DNA from 2 places in the Streptomyces sp. CB03238 genome. Region 2 is predicted to be linked to the other one. Evidence: riboswitches for the same ligand, from Rfam matches in the RefSeq annotation. Region 2 holds a riboswitch; the other holds the start of a gene.
The links. A riboswitch is a leader RNA that binds a small molecule or an ion and turns the genes downstream of it on or off. The one in region 2 is predicted to bind S-adenosylmethionine.

Region 1: another riboswitch for S-adenosylmethionine. It lies ahead of BKD26_RS07775 (aminotransferase class V-fold PLP-dependent enzyme); the one in region 2 lies ahead of thrC (threonine synthase).

Annotation. Positions count from the first base shown of each region.
Region 1 is NZ_NBCN01000004.1:104,029-108,410, reverse strand. Features, by position in the region: gene BKD26_RS07785 (cytochrome bc complex cytochrome b subunit) at 1-3, shown strand, start outside; gene trpD (anthranilate phosphoribosyltransferase) at 154-1,218, shown strand; SAM riboswitch class IV at 1,309-1,426, shown strand; gene BKD26_RS07775 (aminotransferase class V-fold PLP-dependent enzyme) at 1,611-2,969, shown strand; gene BKD26_RS07770 (glycerate kinase) at 2,995-4,278, opposite strand; gene BKD26_RS07765 (SLC13 family permease) at 4,275-4,382, opposite strand, start outside.
Region 2 is NZ_NBCN01000008.1:185,759-190,140, reverse strand. Features, by position in the region: gene BKD26_RS16845 (trehalose-6-phosphate synthase) at 1-449, opposite strand, end outside; gene BKD26_RS16840 (glucosyl-3-phosphoglycerate synthase) at 495-1,439, opposite strand; SAM riboswitch class I at 1,564-1,707, shown strand; gene thrC (threonine synthase) at 1,725-3,008, shown strand; gene BKD26_RS16830 (ubiquitin-like small modifier protein 1) at 3,038-3,313, shown strand; gene BKD26_RS16825 (cold-shock protein) at 3,756-3,962, shown strand; gene groL (chaperonin GroEL) at 4,272-4,382, shown strand, end outside.

The sequences.
Region 1 (4,382 bases), on a different contig from region 2:
TGATCACCTTCCCCCTGGGGCTTCGCCCCGGGGGGCCCCAGAAGGTCGCCACACCGCATCGAGCCCCGTCCATTCACCGGACGGGGCTCTTTGCCGTCCCTGCGTCTCGATAGGCTGTGGTCATCCCTGTACGTACGGACACCAGGAGCGACCATGAGCGCTGTGCAACCCGCTGGAGGACCGAGCTCGGCGGGTCGTTCCTGGCCCGAGGTGCTGAACGCCCTGCTGGAGGGCCGCGACCGTAGCGCCGACGACACGGCGTGGGCGATGGACCACATCATGCGCGGCGAGGCCACCGACGCCCAGATCGCCGGCTTCGCGGTCGCGCTGCGGGCGAAGGGCGAGACCGTCGAGGAGATCTCCGGCCTCGTCCGCGCCATGTACGCGCACGCCAACCTCATCGAGGTGCCCGGCCCGTCCGTCGACCTCGTCGGCACGGGCGGCGACGGTGCCAAGACCGTCAACATCTCCACCATGTCGGCGATCGTCGTCGCCGGTACGGGCGCCAAGGTCGTCAAGCACGGCAACCGCGCCGCGTCCTCCGCCTCCGGCTCCTCCGACGTGCTGGAGAAGCTCGGCGTCAACCTGGACCTCACCCCCCGGCGGGTCGCCGAGGTCGCTGAGGAGGCGGGCATCACCTTCTGCTTCGCGGTGAGGTTCCACCCGGCGCTGCGCCATGTGGCGGCGGCCCGCAAGGAGCTCGGCATCCGCACCACGTTCAACTTCCTCGGGCCGCTGACCAACCCCGCGCGGGTGAAGGCCCAGGCGACCGGCGTCGCCGACGCGCGGATGGCGCCGATCATGGCCGGGGTGCTCGCCGAGCGCGGCTCCTCCGCCCTGGTGTTCCGCGGCGACGACGGACTGGACGAGCTGACCACCACGGCCACCTCGAAGGTGTGGGTCGTCCGGGACGGCGCGGTGCGCGAGGAGGCGTTCGACCCCCGCGACGTGGGCATCGACCTGGTGCCGGTGGAAGCGCTGCGCGGCGCGGACGCCTCGTACAACGCGGACGTGGCGCGCCGGCTGCTGGCCGGCGAGACCGGGCCGGTACGGGACGCGGTGCTGCTCAACGCGGCGGCGGCGCTGGTGGCCCTGGAACCGTCGGACGCGCCGCTGGCCGAGCAGATCCGGGCGGGCATGGCGAAGGCGGCCGAGGCGATCGACTCCGGCGCGGCGCGGGCGGTGCTGGAGCGGTGGGTGGCGGCCAGCCACCGCTGAGTGTGACGCCAGGCGTGTGACGCAAGGCGCAGTCCCGGATGCCGGACTGCGCCTTGCGCATGTCGAGACGTATGGCAAGATGCCTTTCAAGGTCATGAGTGACAGCGACTACGGCCCCGGCCCGCTGTCCGGCAACCCTCCGTCCGTGGCGGGGTGCCCCGGGTGAAGACCAGGTCGCAGGCAGCGAGGTCTGCGGCAAGCGCGGACCCCTGCACACCCTGGGGTCCTGGTCCTCAAGGGAGCAGTCTCGTGAGCAAGCGAATGCGATAGGGCGTATCGCCCCTTCTTCGGTACCCCCTTTTTCCCCCTTTTCCGGTGTTCGCGCACCGCACCGTGACGTCTCCGACGCGTCCGCGCACCCGGAATTCGCCTGCTTCGTACGGGAGTTCGCCATGTCCGTCACCACCATCGCCGCCGACCGGTCCGTTTGTGCCCCGCTGCCCGTCCTGGGACGGGACGTCACCGTGCCGCTCGTCACCGGGGGCGAGGTCACGTACGCCGCGCTCGACTACGCCGCCAGCGCGCCGGCCCTCCAGCGGGTCTGGGACGACGTGGCCGCGTACGCGCCGTACTACGGCAGCGTGCACCGGGGTGCCGGGTACCTGTCGCAGCTGTCGACCGACCTGTTCGAGAACAGCCGCGCCGCGGTGTCGGAGTTCCTGGACTGCCGCGAGAGCGACCAGGTGGTCTTCACCCGGTCGACGACCGACTCGCTGAACCTGCTGGCCGGGGCCCTGCCCGCCGGCTGCCAGGTGTTCGTCTTCGAGACCGAGCACCACGCCTCGCTGCTGCCCTGGAGGGACGCGCGGGTCACCTACCTCAACGCGCCCCGTACGCCCGGTCAGGCGGTCGAGACGCTGGAACGGGCGCTCGCCGACCGGGAGCCCTACGGCCCCGCCCTGGTCTGCGTCACCGGCGCGTCCAACGTCACCGGTGAGCTGTGGCCCGTGCGGGAGCTGGCCGCCGCCGCCCACGCCCACGGCGCCCGCATCGTCCTGGACGCCGCGCAGCTCGCCCCCCACCACCCCCTCTCCGTACGGGAGCTGGACGTCGACTGGGTGGCGTTCTCCGGGCACAAGCTGTACGCCCCGTTCGGCTCCGGCGTCCTCGCCGGACGCGCCGACTGGCTGAAGGACGCCGAGCCGTACCTGGCCGGCGGCGGCGCCTCCCGCAAGGTGGCGCGGCGCGCCGACGGCGGGGTGGACGTCGAGTGGCACACCACCGCCGCCCGCCACGAGGCCGGCTCGCCGAACGTCATCGGCGTGTACGCCATCGCCTCCGCCTGCAAGGCGCTCACCGAGGCCGGGTTCGACGCCCTCGTGGCGCGCGAGCAGCACTTGATCGGCAAGGTCCACGAAGGGCTCGCCGAGGTGCCCGAGGTGAAGGTGCTGTCGCTGTTCGGCGACGAGGCTCCCCGCGTGGGCGTCATCTCGTTCGTCGTGAAGGGCTGGAACAGCTCGCACTTCGCGGCGGCGCTGTCCGCCGAGTACGGCATCGGGGTGCGCGACGGGCTGTTCTGCGCCCACCCGCTGGTGCGCACCCTGCTCGGCGGCGAGCGCGAGGACGTCGGCGAGTGCGGCGCGCCCGACGGCGGGACCACCGCGCTCAACGCCATCCGGGTCAGCTTCGGGGCGGGGACGCCGGACGAGCACGTCGACCGGTTCGTTCGGGCCGTGAAGGAGCTCGTCCGGGACGGGGCGCGCTGGAACTACCGTACGGAGGACGGGCGTTGTGTGCCCGACCGCGGCTAGGGCCCGTCTCCCGGGCCAGGCCGGATCAGGGAGCGGGGTCTGGTGCGTGTGATCGCAAGGCGGAGGAGGGAGTCATGGCGGAGCCATGCCGACCGACGACAACGCCGCGAGCGCGCGTGCCAGGGCACGCGAGCCCGGCCGGGTCCGGGAGACGGGCCCTGAGCCGGGTGCCCACCAGGACCGTGCGCAGCGCCCGCTCGGCGGCGTCCGCGAGCAGCTCGGCGGCACGGTCCAGGGCCTCTGACAGAGGTACGGGTCCGGGCGCGATCGACTCGTAGGCGTCGAGCCCCGCGTCCTGCGCCCCGGGCCCCAGCGTGCCGGCCAGCGCGAGGACCGGGACGCCCGCCTCCCGGGCCCGCCGGGCCACCTCGCCCGGGACCTTGCCGCGCACGGTCTGGGCGTCCAGGGCGCCCTCGCCGGTGATCACCAGGTCGGCGTGACCCAGCCGGGCACCCAGGTCCAGCCCGTCGAGGAGCACCTCGAAGCGCGGGAGCAGCCGGGCGCCCACCGCCGCGAGCCCCGCGCCCAGCCCGCCCGACGCCCCGGTGCCGGGCGCTCCGCGCAGGTCCACGCCCGGGGCGAACGCCGCCGTCAGCGCGGCCGCCCACCGCTCCAGGGCGGCCGACAGCTCCTCGCACTGCGCCGGGGTGGCGCCCTTCTGGGGGCCGAAGACCCGGGCCACGCCCCGCTCGCCGCACAGCACGTTGTACGGGTTGCACGCCACCAGCAGCTCGGCCTCCGCCAGCCGCGCATCGAGCCCGCTCGCGTCGATGACCGCCAGCCGGGACAAGGCCCGCCCCCCGTACGGCAGTTCGCCCCCGCCCGCGTCCAGCAGCCGGACGCCCAGCGCCTGGAGCGCGCCGGCGCCCCCGTCCGACGTCCCCGAGTCGCCGCAGCCGACCAGGACGCGCCGGGCGCCCGCGTCCAGGGCGGCGCGGATCAGCTCGCCGACGCCGTACGTGGTCGTGGCGCCCGGGTCCCGGCGGCCCCGCGGCACCAGGGCCAGCCCCGCCACGGCGGCCATCTCCACCACCGCCGAGCCGTCCCCGAGGAGCGCGAAGTGGGTGTCGACCGGATCGCCCAGCGGGCCGGTGGCCACCCGGGACACCAGCCGCCCGCCCGTCGCGGCGGCCAGCGCCTCCGCCGTACCCTCACCCCCGTCGACCAGCGGGATCAGGTCCAGCTCGGCGTCCGGCAGGACCCGCAGCACCCCTTCGGCGATGGCCTCGGCGGCCTGCCGCGCGGACAGGGACTCCTTGAAGCCGCTGGGCGCGACGGCGATGCGGTACGAGGGGGACGAGTGGCTCATGGGCGGGTCTCCAGGAGGACGGGCACGCCGAGCAGCGGCCAGACGGTCAGGGCGAACAGCAGGACCAGGCCCGCCGTGAGCGGCGCGAGCACCGCCGACAGCCG
Region 2 (4,382 bases):
AGGGCCAGGTGGTAGTCCTGGACGACGACCACGGCGCCGTCGTCGGCCTGCTCGGCCAGGGCCTCGGCGAACGCCCGGTTGTACAGGCGGTACGCCACCCACTGGCGGCGGAACTCCGCGTCGAAGACCGGCTCCAGCGGCGTCTGGTACAGCATGTGGTGCACGAACCACAGCACCGAGTTCGCGATGCCGTTGTACGCCTCGGCGTGCACCCGCGCGTCGATGTCGAGCATCAGTACGCCCGGCTCGTCCGCCACGCCCTGCCGTACGGCCTGCCGGTCGCCGTCGCTCAGGGCGGCGCACACCCACAGCGCGCCCGCGTCCGGTCCGATCGCGGAGAGCCCGGACACCAGCCCGCCCCCGCCGCGCCGGGCGTCGAGCGTGCCGTCCTCACGTGGCACGTAGCTGACCGGACCGCGGTTCGAGGCGACGAGAATCTGGGCTGCCATGGAGACGAACCTAGCCCGTTGCGGAAACGCTCAAACGTACGGCGCTCACGCCACCCGGCGGCGCCGTGCGTACTCGGCCACCTCCACCATCGGCGGCCGCTCCTCGGTGTCGACCGGGTGGGTACGCGGGACGAACCCCTCCTCCGCCCGGTCGAACTGTGTCAGCCGGGGCCGCACCAGGTGCCCCCGCGACAGCCGCAGCTGCGCCGTCCGGTAGATCGCCGCCGCCATCCGGCCCAGCGCCCGCTCGTCCTGGTGCCGGTGCTTGCGCACGCCCACGTCCACCTGCGCGAGGGCGTCCAGCCCCACGGTGTGCAGGGCGTCGACGAGGAGGCCCAGCTCGACTCCGTACCCGACGGGGAAGGGCAGCCGTTCGAGCAGGGAGCGGCGGGCCGCGTACTCGCCGCCCAGCGGCTGGACGAACCCGGCCAGCTGCGGCCAGTGCAGGTTCAGCAGCGGCCGCGCCACCAGCTCGGTCACCCGCCCGCCCTGGCCGGGGGAGCCGGCCAGGGGCCGGTCGTACATGGCCTTGACGAGATGGACGGACGGGTCGGTGAGGAGGGGGCCGACGGTTCCGGTCACGAAATCGGCCGAGAAGTCACGCAGGTCGGCGTCGACGAAGCAGATGATGTCGCCGCTCGTCACCAGGAGCGAGCGCCACAGCACCTCGCCCTTGCCCGGCACGGCGGGTATCCGGGGCAGGATCGCGTCCCGGTGCACCACGCGCGCCCCGGCCGCCGCCGCGACCTCGGCCGTACGGTCCGTGGAGCCGGAGTCCACCACGACCAGCTCGTCGACCAGCGCGGCGGCGTCCGACATCAGCTCGCGGCGGATCACGGTGACGATCTCGCCGACCGTCGCCTCCTCGTTCAGCGCCGGCAGCACGACACTGACGGTCGTACCGCGCTTGGCCGGGAGCAACTGGTCGAGCGGTCGCTCCGTCACGGACCAGGACCGCCGGTCCAGCCAGCGCTCCACCTCTTCCAGCACGTGATCTCCATCTCGCGTATCGGACGACCATCTCAAGCGTCCGGGGGTTCGGTTACAGTCTTGAGCAACGCGGATGTCCGATGCATGTCGGGGGTCCACGTCCACGAGTCGAACAATCGAATACAGCTCATCCAGAGGGGCAGAGGGATACGGCCCGTTGAAGCCCCGGCAACCCTCCAGCCGGCACTCGCAGATCTTGCGCGAGGCCCCGGCTAGGGAAGGTGCCAAATCCGTCTCATGGCGAAGCGCGCCATGAGGAAGATGAGGAGAAAGGGCCTCGCCTCCATGGCTGTACAGACTGTCGCCACCGCCAAGAACGTCGACCTCGGGCCTGCTTCCGCCCTCTCCTGTCGTGAATGCGGCGAGCGTTTCGAGCTCGGTCCCATTTTCGCCTGTGAGCTGTGTTTCGGGCCGCTCGAGATCGCCTACGACCTGCCGAGCGGTGACCCCGAGGCCCTGCGCAAGCAGATCGAGGCCGGGCCCGCCAGCATCTGGCGGTACGCGCCGCTGCTCCCCGTTCCGGCGGACGTGGCCGACAAGCCGAACCTGAACCCCGGCTGGACCAAGCTCGTCCAGGCCGACAACCTGGCACGTGAGCTGGGCGTCGAGCCCGGCAAGCTGTTCGTCAAGGACGACTCCGGCAACCCGACGCACTCCTTCAAGGACCGCGTCGTCGCCCAGGCCATCGAGGCCGCCCGCGCCTTCGGCTTCACCACCCTGTCCTGCTCTTCCACGGGCAACCTGGCGGGTGCCGTCGCCGCCGCCGCCGCCCGCGCCGGCTTCCGCTCCTGCGTGTTCATCCCGCACGACCTGGAGCAGGGCAAGGTCGTCATGGCCGCGATCTACGGCGGTGACCTCGTCGGCATCGAGGGCAACTACGACGACGTCAACCGCTTCTGCTCGGAGCTCATCGGCGACCCGCTGGGCGAGGGCTGGGGCTTCACCAACGTCAACCTGCGCCCGTACTACGCGGAGGGCTCCAAGACCCTCGCGTACGAGATCTGCGAGCAGCTCGGCTGGCGCCTGCCGGACCAGCTGGTCATCCCGATCGCGTCCGGCTCGCAGCTGACGAAGATCGACAAGGGCCTGCAGGAGCTCATCAAGCTGGGCCTGGTCGAGGACAAGCCGTACAAGATCTTCGGCGCCCAGGCGGAGGGCTGCTCCCCGGTGTCGACGGCCTTCAAGGGCGGTCACGACGTCGTACGGCCCCAGAAGCCGAACACCATCGCCAAGTCGCTCGCCATCGGCAACCCGGCCGACGGCCCGTACGTCCTGGACATCGCCCGCCGCACGGGCGGCGCGGTGGAGGACGTCAATGACGAGCAGGTCGTCGACGCGATCAAGCTGCTGGCGCGTACGGAGGGCATCTTCGCCGAGACAGCGGGCGGGGTGACCGTGGGCGTGACGAAGAAGCTGATCGAGGCCGGTGCCCTGGACCCGTCCCTGACGACGGTCGTGCTCAACACGGGCGACGGCCTGAAGACCCTCGACGCCGTCGCGCCGACCACCGGCCCGACCGCGACGATCCGCCCGAGCCTGGACGCGTTCCGCGACGCCGGCCTGGCCTGACCGACCCGCACCGAAAGGCATTACGAACCATGAGCGTCAACGTGCGCATCCCCACCATCCTCCGCACGTACACGGGCGGCCAGGCCGAGGTCACGGCGGAGGGCGCGACCCTCTCCGAGGTCATCGAGTCGCTGGAGAAGAACCACCCGGGCATCGCGGCCCGCGTCCTCGACGACCAGGGCAAGCTGCGCCGGTTCGTGAACGTGTACGTCAACGACGACGACGTGCGCTTCGAGCAGGGCCTGGGGACCGCCACGCCGGACGGTGCGGGCGTCTCGATCATTCCGGCCGTCGCCGGCGGCTGATCACCTCCGACTTCCGGAGACAATTGCCCCCTTCGCTTCACAAGCGGAGGGGGCAATTCTGCATGGTTGAGCGCGGTAGAGTTGGGGAAGTCCCCGCCCTTGCCTGTGCCACCCGCATATGAGAACGCGGCCGGTCACGACAAGATGAAGTCAAAGTAGCCCCGCTTATTGCGCCATTTGTGCGCTTTGCCGGGCCCGACTTGCCCAGGATTCTGGCGAATTCAGCCGCATTTTCCGTTCACGCGTGCTCGGAATTCTCGTCCGATTGACCTGTTGCAGACGGCAGTTGGGCAGATACATTCAGCGGCGGTCGACGCGTTCCGGCGCACGCTCCTGGGGTCTCCCCATGCCGCCAGGCATAGGGGAACTGTCAGGGGGCGAGGTCTGACCCGGGTCCGCGAAGTGCGGTCCTGCGCAAGGGCCAGTAATAGGGGAGTTAGGCATGGCTCAGGGCACCGTCAAGTGGTTCAACGCGGAGAAGGGGTACGGCTTCATCGCGGTCGACGGTGGTGCGGATGTTTTCGTCCACTACAGCGCGATCCAGATGGACGGCTACCGCACCCTTGAAGAAGGTCAGCGAGTCGAGTTCGAGATCTCGCAGGGCCAGAAGGGTCCGCAGGCGGACATGGTCAAGCTCGCCGCCGGCTGAGAGCCGCGTCGCGATCGACCGACCATCGACTGTCGACATCGCTAGTGCCGAGGGGCTCGCGTTCCAGGGGACGCGGGCCCCTCGCGCGCGTCCGGACCCCTGTCTCGTATGCGAGAGGCGCTTGCACTCGCAGGGGTCGAGTGCTAATCATTGGCGTTAGCACTCTGAAGGTGAGAGTGACAACGAAGGACCGAGTCGGTGAGGTCTGCAGGCCGGTGGGGCAAGGAACCACTTCAGGCAGGCAGGCCGTCCGTCGCGGGCGCCAGCGCGGTCCGGAGCATCCACCCCAGTCCGGGAGGACCACTTCACATGGCCAAGATCATCGCGTTCGACGAGGAGGCACGGCGCGGCCTCGAGCGCGGCATGAACCAGCTCGCCGACGCCGTCAAGGTGACCCTGGGCCCCAAGGGTCGCAACGTC